Regions from separate parts of the Exiguobacterium sp. s166 genome, predicted to be linked through region 3. Evidence: riboswitches for the same ligand, from Rfam matches in the RefSeq annotation. Region 3 holds a riboswitch; each other region holds the start of a gene.

What was found. Region 3 has a riboswitch for lysine ahead of KNP93_RS10565 (Na+/H+ antiporter NhaC family protein). Riboswitches for the same ligand answer to the same signal wherever they lie in the genome.
Region 1: linked by a shared signal. The riboswitch ahead of KNP93_RS13410 (amino acid permease) and the one ahead of KNP93_RS10565 (Na+/H+ antiporter NhaC family protein) in region 3 are both predicted to bind lysine.
Region 2: linked by a shared signal. The riboswitch ahead of KNP93_RS14925 (aspartate kinase) and the one ahead of KNP93_RS10565 (Na+/H+ antiporter NhaC family protein) in region 3 are both predicted to bind lysine.

Annotation. Positions count from the first base shown of each region.
Region 1 covers NZ_JACSMU010000007.1:52,933-58,007, forward strand. The annotation lists gene KNP93_RS13400 (GGDEF domain-containing protein) at 22-1,113, opposite strand; gene KNP93_RS13405 (MarR family winged helix-turn-helix transcriptional regulator) at 1,303-1,752, opposite strand; lysine riboswitch at 1,927-2,111, shown strand; gene KNP93_RS13410 (amino acid permease) at 2,246-3,724, shown strand; gene KNP93_RS13415 (hypothetical protein) at 3,853-4,035, shown strand; gene msrA (peptide-methionine (S)-S-oxide reductase MsrA) at 4,105-5,052, shown strand.
Region 2 covers NZ_JACSMU010000010.1:4,590-9,664, reverse strand. The annotation lists gene argH (argininosuccinate lyase) at 1-1,295, shown strand, start outside; lysine riboswitch at 1,366-1,543, shown strand; gene KNP93_RS14925 (aspartate kinase) at 1,657-2,856, shown strand; gene KNP93_RS14920 (aspartate-semialdehyde dehydrogenase) at 2,869-3,861, shown strand; gene dapA (4-hydroxy-tetrahydrodipicolinate synthase) at 3,881-4,762, shown strand; gene dapB (4-hydroxy-tetrahydrodipicolinate reductase) at 4,759-5,075, shown strand, end outside.
Region 3 covers NZ_JACSMU010000004.1:79,930-85,004, forward strand. The annotation lists gene htpG (molecular chaperone HtpG) at 1-10, shown strand, start outside; gene KNP93_RS10565 (Na+/H+ antiporter NhaC family protein) at 92-1,675, opposite strand; lysine riboswitch at 1,781-1,956, opposite strand; gene KNP93_RS10570 (uracil-DNA glycosylase family protein) at 2,025-2,765, opposite strand; gene KNP93_RS10575 (heme oxygenase) at 2,913-3,245, opposite strand; gene KNP93_RS10580 (methyltransferase) at 3,332-3,964, shown strand; gene KNP93_RS10585 (ABC transporter ATP-binding protein) at 4,004-4,885, shown strand; gene KNP93_RS10590 (ABC transporter permease subunit) at 4,882-5,075, shown strand, end outside.

The DNA.
Region 1 (5,075 bases), on a different contig from region 3:
AGTGACGGGAAAGGGCAGTGATCAGGCTTGTTCGAGTTCCAGTTTTTTGGTGTAATTCGTACTCCGATTCCGTCCGCTGTCTTTCGAATGATACAATGCCTTATCCGCCTGCTGTAAAGCCTCAAGAGACGTATGCGAGCTGCTGGAATGTGCAATACCCAGCGAAATCGTAATCTGTAAGTCAGGGACCGCCGTCGTCGGGAACAGATTTCGTGCGACCGTCGTCCGGGCAAGCTCAGCAATGTTTTTCGCATCGACGAGTGATGTATTCGGGAGAATGATTAAAAATTCTTCGCCCCCGTAACGCCCGACTAAATCATCCGGCCGTGCCAGTGATGCTAATGTCGTACCGAGTTGCCGTAAAACATCGTCTCCGGCATCATGACCGTACGTATCGTTGACGTGCTTAAAGAAATCAATATCAATCAAGACAAGCGAATACCCGTCTTCTGCTGAACCGACAAGGGACAAGGAATCATCCAGCCGGCGCCGGTTAGCGAGGCCCGTCAAGGCATCCGTCATGGCGAGCTTTTGTTGATACTGGATGTTTTCAAAGTGGCGTCGCAACTCTGTCAACAGGTGATAGGTCACAAAACCGGCAATCAGGTTAAAAAATATGTAAGTCAGTGATATTTCGATGAAGGTCGTCCAACTGCTCGTCAATAGATAGATGGCCGGCAACGAATAGAGAATACCGATCCCGATCATCAGTTCGAAGTTCCAGAAGGTCATCCGGATGTAGCGCCGGACGATGGCAATCGTCAGGATGAACAGTGCGATGACGATTGTTGACAGGATGGCAGCATCGATTTGTTCGACAGGCGTCAGGGCAAAACGTGTTGCGATAATCATGGTGCCGGTGACGAGTGCACTAGGTAAGCCGCCGAACATCATGGCAATGACGATGGGGACAATTCGTAAATCAATCCGGGCGACATCGATCTGGATGCTGTTGAACATCAAGAGTACAGAAATCAATCCGGCGATGAAGCCTAACACGAGTCGGATGTTCAGATTCGTGTTCGGTGTAATCCGCGGGTGATTTCGAAAAGGTAGAAACAAAAGAGTGATCGTTGTAAACAGTAGACAAAAATTGATGATGAAATTATTCATGATGGACAACAAATCCTCCCAGCTCCTCGTAAACGCATTTCCAATAAGATAGTTCTAGTATACCCATTTTAATAACGGCAAGAAATGGAAAAATGTTTAGGGAAACATGGCAAGTCGAAAAAAAAGACAAAGTACACAGTCAAGTGAACTTTGTCAGCGAAAAAAATAAATATTTTTTTAAAACAATTTTTAGGAAGAAACAGCCTCTTCATCCATCGTTAAAAGGATCTTATCGAAGACCTGGACCATCGCATGAAGCTCTTCTTCGGTGAGTGTACCAAAACGGTCTTGGAGATATTTCCGGCGGACGATTTCAAGTTCGCGGAAAGCGGCTTCACCTTCGGCCGTCAATGCTAAAACAATCGATCTTCTGTCGTCCGTCGAACGCGTCCGCGTGACGAATCCGGCTTTATACAGACGATCAGTCAAAGCCGTTACCTGACTTGTCGCAAGCTCAAACTGTTCTGCGAGTAGAGTCGGACGTTGGGGACCATTTTCGGACAGGCTGCGCAAAATGAAAAATTCACTCCGCGTCGCGGTTCCTTCAAACAGTCGGTTGAGTTCGCGGCGTAATGTCCGGAGAATGACCCGCATTTGTTCCTCTAATCGATAGGTCAGTTGATCACGTTCTTGTGGCATTCAAGCAACATCCTTTCTCTCGGTTAACTTCTATAATTTAGTGTACTAAAAATTACGGAATTTTACCACGGATAGCGGGAATTTCAAAAAAAGAATTGACAATTTGAAGACGTTTTGTGTAACATGACGAAGTAATAACGAAATTATAACTAACTTAATTAGTTCTCACTCAACCAGTGGGATGGAGGTTGCAGTTCTTATAAGTACAGTCACGGATGTCGTCAAGCGGCAGATGAGGTGACTGAAAAGGAAGAATTGCCGAAATCAATCATCGCTTTGAAGATGATCGATTGGGATTAGATCGAACAGGTCTAATACTGTCACAGGTCAGATCTGACTTGTGGGGAGCTATCTTTCACGACGGTAGAATGGGGCGCATCCTTTTTACTATGTTGCGTTCTCATCTTCCTTCTGGAAGGTGAGGGCGCTTTTTGTTTTTTTTCGATTCAAAAAGTGTCCTCTCAAAAATTTAAAAAAGAGAGAAGCGAATAAGATGAATACTTTACAACCCCAAAGAAAACTCGATTCAACTGAAGAAGGATTAAAACGCGGTCTGCAAGCCCGTCACATGTCGATGATTGCGATTGGCGGAGCCATCGGAACCGGTTTATTCATTGCCTCCGGTGCGTCCGTTGCAGCTGCCGGTCCGGGCGGTGCCCTGTTATCGTATGCGGTCGTCGGATTGATGGTGTACTTTTTAATGACGAGCCTTGGTGAGATGGCCGCTTACATGCCGGTCGCCGGTTCCTTCTCGACCTACGGTGCGAAGTTCGTTGATCCATCGTTTGGTTTTGCACTCGGTTGGAACTACTGGTACAACTGGGCAGTCACGATTGCCGTTGAACTCGTTGCGGCCCAAATCGTCATGACATACTGGTTCCCGGATGTTCCAGGTTTTTATTTCAGTGCCATCTTCTTGTTACTGATGATTGGTTTAAATTACTTCTCCGTTAAAGGATTCGGTGAAGCCGAATACTGGTTCGCGATGATCAAGGTCGTCACAGTCATCATCTTCTTGATTGTCGGAGTCGCGATGATTTTTGGTGTCTTCACATCAGAAGCGCCGGTCGGCTTTAAAAACTTTGCATTAGGTGATGCACCATTCGTCGGAGGCATTCCAGCCGTTATCGGTATCATCTTGGTCGCCGGTTTCAGCTTCCAGGGAACCGAACTTGTCGGAATCGCGGCAGGCGAATCCGAAGATCCGGAAAAAAACGTCCCGAAAGCTGTTAAACAAGTCTTTTGGCGGATTCTTCTCTTTTATGTATTTGCGATTTTTGTCATCGGCATGTTGATTCCGTATACAAGTCCGAACCTGGTTTCAAACGATATTACCGATGTAGCAGTCAGTCCGTTCACACTTGTTTTTGAAAAAGCCGGTCTCGCGTTCTCGGCAGCATTGATGAACGCCGTCATCCTGACGTCTGTTTTATCAGCCGGGAACTCCGGGATGTACGCATCGACACGGATGCTGTACACATTGGCACGCCAAGGTGACGCGCCGAAAATGTTCGCACAAGTCTCGAAAAACGGTGTTCCCCGTAATGCCTTGCTCGCAACTGGGGCAATCGGCGCACTTTGCTTCCTGACATCGATGTTTGGCGGACAGGTCTACCTCTGGTTGTTGAATGCTTCCGGGATGACCGGTTTCATCGCATGGCTCGGTATCGCGATCAGCCATTACCGTTTCCGTAAAGGATTCCTTGCGCAAGGTCATTCACTCAGTGACTTGCCGTACGTTGCACCTGCTTTCCCGTTTGGACCGCTCTTTGCCTTCGGACTTTGTTTCCTTGTCATCGTCGGTCAAAACTATGCCGCATTCCTCGCGGATCAAATTGATTGGGTTGGAATCGCCGCGACATATGTCGGTATTCCGTTATTCCTTGCTTTCTGGTTAGGTCATAAATTTAAAAACCGGACATCGGTCGTTCCTTATTCAGAAATGGAATTCCCGAAACATCCGCGTTCGTAAGGTAAAAGTCGATTCCGTTTCAAACGGAGTCGGCTTTTTTTGATGGATGTTGAAAAAGAAATAATCTAGAAAAGCATATCAAACAGTAAAAAATCGTATAAGATAAAAGAAAAATGGAGGCGACCTCAGTGAACTATTGGTATCACTTTAAACGGGCATTCATCCCGATTGCGATTTTGCTTGTGACGTTAGCCATCTATCAGATGCTGTACCGTATGAATAACATATGGTATTCACTCGGTGGATTGATTTTAGTATTTGCGGCGATTTATTTTGTCATGCGCCGTCTAAAAGCGAATCCTGAAGAGTGACTGAGCAAGATAGTAGGGTAGTGGCGCGGAACGCGTTAAAATAGACCTATACAGAGGAGGGGAAGCTAGATGGCAAAAGCAATATTCGCAGGTGGCTGTTTTTGGTGCATGGTCAAGCCATTTCATAAATATGATGGCGTCGAACAAGTCATTTCCGGTTATACAGGTGGTCATACAGAAAACCCGACTTATAAAGAGGTCTGTTCTGAAACGACAGGACATTTAGAAGCGGTGGAAGTGACGTATGATCCGTCTGTCATTTCATACGATGAGTTACTTGAAATTTTTTGGCGGCAAATCGATCCGACGGACGGCGGCGGACAGTTCAATGACCGTGGTCAATCGTACGAACCGGCAATTTTTTATGTCGATGAAGAACAAAAGCAAGCCGCAGAACGTTCGAAAGCGGCGCTGGACGCCTCTGGACGTTTTTCACGTCCTGTAGCAGTCGACATCCGTCCGGCAAACCCGTTTTGGCCGGCAGAAGAATACCATCAGGATTATTACAAAAAAAATCCGTTCCGTTATCAGATGTACAGTGTCGGATCGGGACGTGCCAAGTTCGTGAAGGAAGCCTGGAAGGATCAGGGAAAAGAACAGGAACTGAAACAACGTCTGACGCCGATTCAGTATAAAGTTACGCAGGAAAACGGGACGGAACCGGCTTTCCGTAATGAATATTGGGATGAGGAACGACCGGGACTTTATGTTGATATCGTCGACGGGACACCGCTCTTTACGTCAAAAGATAAGTTTAACTCGAACTGCGGATGGCCGAGCTTCGCCAAACCTATTTCCGAGGACAAGATGGAAGTGGAACTCGATACGACACACGGCATGACACGGACAGAAGTCCGTTCCGCGAATGCAGACAGTCATCTTGGTCACATCTTTGATGACGGTCCGACCGAGCTTGGTGGTCTCCGCTACTGCATCAATTCGGCAGCACTCCGGTTTATTCCGGTAGAAGAGCTTGATTCGGCAGGATATGGGGAATATAAAAAACACTTCGAATGAAGTCAACAGGCAGGCAGCAAAGC
Region 2 (5,075 bases), on a different contig from region 3:
TTGATCAGAAATTAGCCGCCGTTGATTTGCAAGGGAGTCTTGCGCATGCACAGATGTTGTATGAACAAGGGATTCTTGAGAAAACCGAGTGGCAACAAATCGAAGCCGGGCTGAAACAGTTAAAAACGACACTCGATCAGCACGTCTACACGACTGTTGACGAAGATATCCACATGAATCTTGAACGGTTGCTGACGGAACAGATTGGTCCCGTTGCCGGGAAGCTGCACACGGCGCGCAGTCGAAACGATCAGGTCGCGACTGATTTGCATCTCTGGATGGAACAACATGTTCTCGAACTCCTGACCAGCATCCGTAATCTGCAATCCGTCATTACGGAACAAGCGGAGCAACATGTCGAGACGGTCATGCCGGGTTACACCCATCTGCAGCGGGCACAGCCGATTTCACTGGCACATCACTTGCTCGCTTACTTTTGGATGTTTGAACGGGATGCCGATCGGTTGACGGATAACTTAAAGCGGATCCGGATGTCGCCGCTCGGTGCAGGGGCACTGGCGGGAACGACTTTCCCGATTGACCGTTTCAAGTCAGCCGAGCTGCTTGGTTTTGAACAGGTCTATCCGAATAGTCTGGATGCGGTCTCGGACCGGGACTTCGTCATCGAGTATCTCGGTATCGCCTCAACAGTGATGATGCACTTGTCACGCTTTTGCGAAGAAATCATCATCTGGGCTTCACAGGAGTTTTCATTCATCGAATTATCCGACGCGTTTTCAACGGGATCGAGTATGATGCCACAGAAAAAAAATCCGGATTTCGCAGAACTGATTCGCGGTAAAACAGGACGTGTCTATGGTAACCTGATGGGCTTCCTGACGACGATGAAGGCTCTTCCGCTCGCTTACAATAAAGATATGCAAGAAGATAAAGAGGGTGTCTTTGATACCGCTGATACGGTGTTACAATCCGTTCAAATTTTTACAGGCATGATCGAATCCGCTACGTTTAAGACAGAAGCGCTCAAGAAGGCGACGATGCAAGACTTCTCGAATGCAACGGAACTGGCAGATTATCTGGTCACAAAAGGGATTCCGTTCCGGGAAGCGCATGAAATCGTCGGGAAAGCCGTCCTACATTGTGTGCAGAGCGGATGTTTCTTAAAAGATTTGACGCTGTCGACGTATCAGACGTTCCATCCGGTCATTGCGGAAGATGTATATCCGTTGCTCGATCCGGTTCAAGCCGTCGCACGACGGGGAAGTTACGGCGGGACCGGTTTTACAGCCGTCCGGGAACAACTCACATTAGCGAAGAAGTACCTTGAAAAATGATAAAATTCAAAAAAAGTTTGGCAAATCACTGGATTTAACAAAAAATGTTTGCTATAACTGTAACTAACAACCGACAGATAGAGGCGCGGATGACATCAGTAGCAACACTTACAAAGGCAAGCATGCCAAGTGATGTGAAAGGGGAAATCCGCCGAAGTGAACAGGAAAATGCTTTTTCCTGATTGCTGGTACAACGGTTAAGATCCGTTGTACTGCCGAAACCCACGTTTCGGAGCGCTATCTTACGTAAAAGAACGAATGACACTGTCATCGTTTGTCCGATCGTGATAACGACGGGCCGTAGGAACGCTCCTACCGGCCCGTCGTTTTTTTCTGTTTCGGGACAAAAGGAGATAGGATTGTGACAACTGTACTTAAATTTGGTGGTAGTTCGGTTGCGACTGTCGAACAGATTCAGTCAATTGCGAATTATTTGAAGAATCGGACGGATCAAGGGGAGAAATTAGTCGTCGTCGTATCAGCGATGGGGAAAATGACGGATTCATTGATTGCCCAAGCACAAGCGATTACCGACCGGCCGGAACGGCGCGAACTGGATCGTCTGCTTGCAATCGGAGAAGAACAGACGATTTCGTTACTCAGCATCGCGCTGAATTCACTCGGGACAAAAGCCTTGTCGCAAACGGGAGCCCAAGCCGGCATCAGTACGATGGGGCTGCATACGAAAAGTAAAATCAAACAAATCGACGGTGAACTGCTCCGGAAAAAACTTGAAACCTACGATGTGATCATCGTCGCCGGTTTCCAAGGGATCAATGAACTGGGGGATGTCACGACACTCGGACGCGGCGGATCAGATACGACAGCCGTTGCCTTAGCAGCCGTCCTTGATAAACGTTGTGAGATCTATACGGATGTTGACGGTGTCTATACGGCAGATCCACGGATTCATGCTGCAGCGCAGCCGATTCCGCACATTTCATACGATGAGATGATGGAAATGAGTGCTCTTGGCTCAAAAGTCATGGAGATGCGCAGTGTCGAACTCGGTAAAAAATACGGCGTCCACATCTTCGTCGGAAAAACACTAGAATCGAAAAGAGGGACTTGGATTATGGAGGCAACGGAAACGATGGAACAGAAAGCAGTAACGAGTGTCAGTGTGACGAAAAACGTCCTGACGGTATCAATCAAACACGTTCCACAGACGAATTCAGCGGTCGCGGATATCTTTGAACTGTTGTCAGGTCGCCACGTCAACATTGATATGATCAGTCAGACGACGTTTGACAGTGACATCTTCCTTTCCTTCTCTTGTCCGTTAGACGAAGAAGAGTTTTTGGAAGAGGCCTTGCAGGATATCATCAATCGTTTCCCGACCGTCAAAGTCGATCGTCATAACCAACATGCCAAATTATCGGTCGTCGGAATCGGCATGCGGGACGCAACCGGCGTCGCTTCGAAATTATTTGCGATTTTCCGGGCCGAAAACATCACGTTTTATCAGGTTACAACATCAGAGATCAGCATCTCATATACGATTGCCCAAGCTGACATCGAACGGACCGTCGCAGCAATTGCTCAAGCATTCGACCTGTAAGGAGGAAATCATATGTATCATGTCGCAGTCATTGGCGCAACCGGCGCCGTTGGTCAAAAAATGTTACAAGTCCTGGCGGAACTCGACTTTCCGGTTCGTCAGATTTCAGCGTACGCTTCAGCCCGTTCTGCCGGGAAAACCGTCCAGTTCAAAGGACAGGACGTCACGATTCAAGCATTATCGGAGCAGATTACGGAAGACGGCATCGATGTGGCGCTGTTTGCAGCAGGCGGCACCATCAGTGAGCAGTATGCACCGTTACTGGCTGCAGCAGGCACACTGGTCGTCGACAATTCAAGCGCCTTCCGGATGCAGGCCGATATCCCGCTTGTCGTACCGGAAGTGAATCCGCAAGCAATCGGACCAAATGACCGTTTGATTGCCAACCCGAACTGTTCGACGATTCAATCGGTCGTCGCCCTGGCGCCGCTTCAACAATTTGGTTTGAAACGTGTTAACTATACGACGTATCAAGCCGTGTCCGGTTCCGGTCAAAAAGGAATCGAGGATTTAGCCCGCGGCAGCCGCGGCGAAGAACCGGTCAATTATCCGCATCCGATTCACGATAACATTCTGCCGCATATCGATGTGTTCTTACCGGACGGTTACACGAAAGAAGAACAGAAAATGATTGACGAAACACGAAAAATCTTCCAGCTACCGGAGTTACCGGTCAGTGCGACATGTGTCCGGGTTCCGGTCACGAATTCGCATTCTGTCGCCATCAACGTGACATTCGAGCAGGAGACAAGCGTTGCCGCCATCCGTGCCTCATTAGCGGAAGCACCAGGCGTCATTCTCGTCGATGATGTCAGTCAAAACCTATATCCGATGCCGCTTGATGCAAGCGGAACAGATGACGTCTATGTCGGACGGATTCGTCAGGATAAAAGTCTTGCCAATACATTCCACATCTGGTGTGTCGCCGATAACATCCGTAAAGGGGCCGCTTCGAACGCTGTCCAGGTAGCGCGTCAAGCACTTGAAAGTTCAATCCATTCTTAAAAAACGGGGAGGAATCGATATGTTTAAAGGAGCAGGAACAGCACTGGCTACACCATTTACATCAACCGGTGAGCTGGATTTAGCGGTATTTGAACAACTGATCGAACAACAACTCGCAGCGAATATTCAAGCGTTAGTCGTCGGAGGGACGACCGGAGAAGGGTCAACGTTGACGAATGAAGAGTTTGAAACATTACTGGAAACGGCAGTCCGTGTGACAGCCGGACGTGTACCGGTCATTGCCGGGACCGGAACGAACAATACGGCACAGACGATTGAAAAAACACAGACGGCAGCCCGACTTGGTGCTGATGCGGCAATGCTTGTCACACCTTACTACAATAAGACATCACAAGCAGGACTCGTCGCCCACTTCACGGCGGTTGCGGATGCAGTTGATTTGCCAATCATGCTCTACAATGTTCCGTCACGGACAGGGGTCGCGATTTCCGTCGAAACAGCCGTCACACTTGCCAAACATCCGAACATCCAAGCGTTTAAAGAAGCAAGCGGTGACGTCAGTTTCATGGGCGAATTGATGACGGCCTTACCCGCTGACTTTGCGGTCTTCTGTGGCAACGATGATCAAATTCTTCCTTATATGGCATGGGGGGCACAAGGCGTGATTTCCGTCTTGTCGAATCCATACCCGGCAGAAACGCAGGCGCTTGCAGAAGCGTTACTGGCAAACGACTATGTTACGGCACGACGGATTCAAAGTGATTTGATGCCTGTCATCTCCGCGTTGTTCAGCGATGTCAATCCGATTCCCGTCAAAGCAGCGCTCGAAGAAATCGGACTGGCGGTCGGAGCACCGCGTCTGCCGCTCGTCCGTCAGTCGGAAGCGGGACATGCGCATCTGCTTGAGATGATGCGGAGTTACAAAGGAGTGGTTGGATGAAACTCGCCATTCACGGATACGGGGCAACCGGACATTTCGTCCACGAACTGGCACCGGATGCTGTCGTCGCCGTCATCGATAAAACGAAAACGGCGGATCAGGTCCCGTCTTACGGTACGCTTGCCGAAATGACGGAGTCGGTCGATGCGATCATTGATTTTTCGCATCCGAGTCTTTTGCCGGACTTGCTTGCTTATGGGATTAAAACGAAGACACCACTCGTCATTGCGACGACGGGTTTCTCGGAAGCGGAACTGCAGACGATTCGCGATGCTTCGACACAAATTCCGATTTTCCAATCGTATAACATGTC
Region 3 (5,075 bases):
AATGGTCTGAAATTAAAAAAAATCGTATAAAGAAAGCCGGACCCGATGAATTCATCAGGTCCGGCTTTTTGGATGGTGTGTTTACTGCATCTTACTCCGAACGTAGCTGCGACGGGACTTCGCCGCGTCGTGACAGGACGTTCAGCATGACGAGGAAAATCACGAAGGCGATCAGGGCACCGATGAAGCCGAATAGGGACGAACCGGTGACACCGAGTACGAGATATCCGACAGCCGACGTCACTGCACCAATCAAGGCATATGGCAACTGGGTCGTGACGTGATCAATATGATGCGAACCGGCACCGGTCGAACTGAGAATCGTCGTATCGGAAATCGGTGAACAATGGTCCCCGAAGACAGATCCGGCAAGAACAGCAGCAAGTGTTGGTAACAACAGACTTGGATCAACCGCCATGATCAAATCGGCTCCGATCGGTAACATGATTCCGAACGTCCCCCAACTCGTTCCGGTCGAGAATGCCATGATACTGGCAATCAAGAATAGAAGGAACGGCAGATAAGAAGCGGGAATCGATTTGCTGATGAAACTTGCGAGATAATCCCCGGTCTTCATGTCACCGATGACCGCGATGATCGTCCAGGCAAACAACAGAATAACGACAGCGGGCCACATCGATTTTAGCCCAGCCCAGATACTGATGCGGTAATCACGTGCCGGAATTTTCCGACCGATCATCATCAGGAACGCAACGACTAAACTGATGATGACACCAGAAACAAGTGAGCGCGTCACGTCTGTTGCTTCAAAGGCGCCGATTAACGAAAAAGGCCGATCGTCAGCCGCAAGTGCCTGGGCACCTGTCCAAAGAAGGGCTGTGATGGTCGCAATGACTAACACGACGATTGGAACAACCAAGTCACGGACTTTACCGCCATCGTGTTCCTTGACTTCTTCTGCCATCCCCATTGGTGTCCCTTTGTTGGCGTCAAACAATTCACCTTGTAAGGCCCGCAACTCGTGCGTCCGCATCGGTCCAACGGCAATTCCCGTATAGGCGATGTAGAGTGTCAGTAACAAAGCGAAGATGGCGTAGAAGTTTAACGGCACAATCATCAGGAACGCACTGAACGCCGAGTAATCAGTGATTGAATGGGTCGTCAAGATTCCTGCGATAATCGAGATGATGAAGGCACCCCAGCTCGATAATGGACTGATGACACAGACCGGTGCAGCGGTGGAATCGATGATATACGCCAGTTTGGCGCGCGAGACACCGCGACGATCCGTTAACGGACGACTGACATTTCCGACGGCCAGACTGTTAAAGTAATCATCGATGAAAATCAAAATACCTAATCCGAAAGCGGCAAGCCTTGCACCACGTGCCGTCTTGACATGTGTCGTCGCCCATTCGCCGAAAGCACGGGCACCGCCGGATGTTTGTATCAGTGTAGACAAGACACCGAGTAACAGTAAGAAAACGAGTAATAAGACATTCCATTCATTTAACGCACCGTCTGCCCAAAACAGACTGAAGATGTTTTTTCCGAGATAAACAACGGTATCCACCGGATTGAAGCTGTGAAGCAGTAAGGCACCAATCAAAATGCCGACACCAAGTGAAATGACGACTTTTCGTGTGACAATTGCTAAAACGATGGCAACGATTGCCGGGACAAGCGCAACGATAGAATCTGAATAGTTGACCATTGTTGTGGTTCCTCCTCCTTTTTTAGAAGATGAGACCCGTTGCACAGAAAAAAGCAAGGGCACCGGCAACAAAGCCGACACCCTTGCTGGATGCGTCTTTCTTAGCCGAATTGGAGCACTCCATACAACATGCGTATGGCAATCGAACGGGTCTTTCCCGATTCGACCAGCATGGTCACGTCTGACACGTGACGATACTTCGGCGGCATCACCTTTCTTTGATCGTCTTCGTTGTCATCCTCAGACCAAATACTCATCAACACCGCGCCTCTACCTCATCGATAGAATAGTCATATTCTTTTTATAGGAAAATCTTATCCTATTTCTTTTAAAAAATTAAGGCTGTTTGTTAAGTATCGAAGTAGGAAGTTAACTGCTTCATCAAATAGTCTTTATTTTCTTCAAACTGTCGCTTCCGGTGTCCATTTGCACCAGAAGGATGCGGGAAACCAAATAATACAGTATGTTTTTTAATTCGTCCCTGATGAAGCAATGTCCGGACAGTTGACTCGACGACACGTCCGAACGGGACCAAAATGACAGGGTGGGGTAACTGATTCAATTCCGCTGCGAAGTGCTCATACGCGTAATGTTGCAGCAACGGTGTTCGGTCAATCTTTGGTTGATGTCCCGTATAATTTTTGTCCCGGTAAAAAACAGGATGTCTCAGAATCGAAGTCGTGTGCAACAGATTCTGATTTGCATGAAATAAGGTGGCTGTTGAAGGAATATTCAGCAGACGATTTAATTCGAGTTCATCTAACATTATTGTCAAATTACGCCGCATGGGACCGGCGAAACTGGCACTGTATTTGACGATTTTCGATGCTTCTTCGATTGTTGCACCATGGTGGAAGGCATCAGCCGCTTCTTCATAAGCAATGCGCATTTGTTCAAATCCTGGTGTGATGCCAATGAAGACTATTTTGGCAGAGCGATTGATATATTCTCCGATTGGTGAGTAGTAAACGGATAATTCCTGTTCCTGTTGTAATAGGAAACCGTCTGTGAACAAGTCCTGGCGCGTCAAGGACCGATCAATCGGTAAGGCGCGGATGGCCTGTTCAAAAATCGATAATGAATTCAGCATGATAAGTCCTCTCTCTTTCTGTATTGGACCTATGATAACAAATAATGGTATTACATACAATTTAAACCCATATCAATATAGTGAGGGGTCTCTTAAGAATAAAAAAACCTTGCGACCAAATTGGAGGCAAGGCGGTTCTGACATGAATTATAAAGAAGTTCGTTCTTTGACAGAAGCCACTTCATACGTGATGATTTCACTTCCAAGCATTGGAAATTCTTCTTGTTTGCCGTCTGACGGTGCCGGACGCTTATGTGACTCTTTAAAATCATCACTGTTCCGCCATACTTCAAAATCCTTCATGTCTTCCCAGTACATGTTGACGTTCATTTCATCGTGTTCTTCGAGACCTTGTGTCAGTAAAACTTCGACACGAACAAATCCCTTCATCGAGTCAAGACCACTCGGACGGGTAAAGCGTGGTGCGAGTGCTGCTGCCATTCCTTTTTTGACTTTAATCCGATTCGTAACAACGATCATTGGATAAGTCCCCCTTATAGAATGAAATGCTTACATCCATAGTATAGTACGATGAAACCAACAATGCTTGAAAGAAGGAATCAAATATGAATGAAAAAGAGTACGAAGAACGGCTACGCATCGAGACGATTGATATTCAGCATCTTTATAATGCATTCAGCCATTATAACCGGTACGAACCGACGCCTTATGCAGCGCTGGAGGAATTATGTGCCGTCTATCCCTTCGATTATACGGATACGGTCATTGATTTCGGCTGCGGAAAAGGACGGTTGAACTTTTATCTGCATGATCGGTTTGATTGTTCCGTCATCGGTGTTGAGATGAATGGACAATTTTATGAAGATGCCCTTATGAATCAAGCAACTTACATGAAAAAGATGAAGCGACGTCAAGGCAGCATCCGTTTTGAACATACGTATGCGGAAGCTTATCCGATTCCGGATGATGTCACGAAATGTTACTTTTTTAATCCGTTTTCCGTCCAAATTTTCATGAAGGTTGTCGATCAAATCTTAGCATCCGTTGAACGGCGTCCGCGTCCGCTCGATTTGATTTTGTATTACCCGGCAGACGAATACCGGTATTATTTAGAGCATCAGACGATTTTCGAACAGGTGGAAGAAGTCTGTCTGAAAGAACTTTTCCAAAAAAATCACGACGAACGATTCGTGATTTATCGGGTGGATTTGTCCCAAGAAGTACCAAAACGGGTATAAGGTACTAACGGCAATCACCAGAAAAGTGAGGCGATTCGGATGATTCATTTGCAACACGTGACGAAAGAATTTGCGCCGAAACGAGGTTTATTTGATGTCAGTTTTACGGTCGAACCGGGTATGGTGTTCGGCTTTATCGGACCGAACGGAGCCGGGAAATCAACGGCAATCCGGCAATTGATGGGGCTGATTCAAGCAGACTCCGGTCATGCGACCATCGGTGGATATGACTGTTGGAACCAATCACAGGAGGTAAAACGAATTGTCGGTTATTTACCGGGTGAGATTAATTTACCGGGTGATTTTACGGGTGAACAGGTCCTGCATTTGATGCAGCAACTCCATCAAAGCAAACCGGAACGTCAATCGGCGTTGCTGGAACAGTTTCCCTTCGAAACGAAAACGAAAATCCGGAAGATGTCGAAAGGGATGAAACAAAAGTTGGCATTAGTCGGCTGCTTCATGAAGGATGCCCCGGTCTATCTGCTTGACGAACCGACCGGTGGACTTGATCCCTTGATGCAGGAACGTTTTTTAAGCTTGATTGACAACGAACGGCAACGCGGGAAAGCCATTTTGATGAGTTCACATCATTTTCCGGAGATGGAAAAATCGTGTGACCGGGCCGCATTGATTAAAGAAGGACGAATCATCATCAAGTCGGATATCCATGAGCTGGTCCGTTCGAGCCGAAAACAGTACACGATTGAATTTGGTCTCGAAGCACATGCTGAACGGTTTGCACTTCAAATTGGAAGTCAACGCGTTCAAAATCATGTTTCCTTTTTCACAAGCAACGAACGGACGTTGAATCAAATCATCCGTCTTTTAACCGAATATGATGTCCGGGCGATTCAAACTTCGGCAGATGACTTAGAGCATGTCTTCTTACATTATTATAGTGAGCAGGAATCACCATGATGACGATCATTTGGTCGTTACTCAAGCATAACGGGAAGCCGATCACGGCCTATGCAGTCGGGACGAGTCTGTATTTATTGATGCTTGCCGCACTCTATCCGTCGATGATGAAGACGGGGTTGCTGGAAGCGAAGCTCCAGGCACTGCCACCGGAAGTTTTAAAAGCTTTCCAATACGATAAAGTGACCGG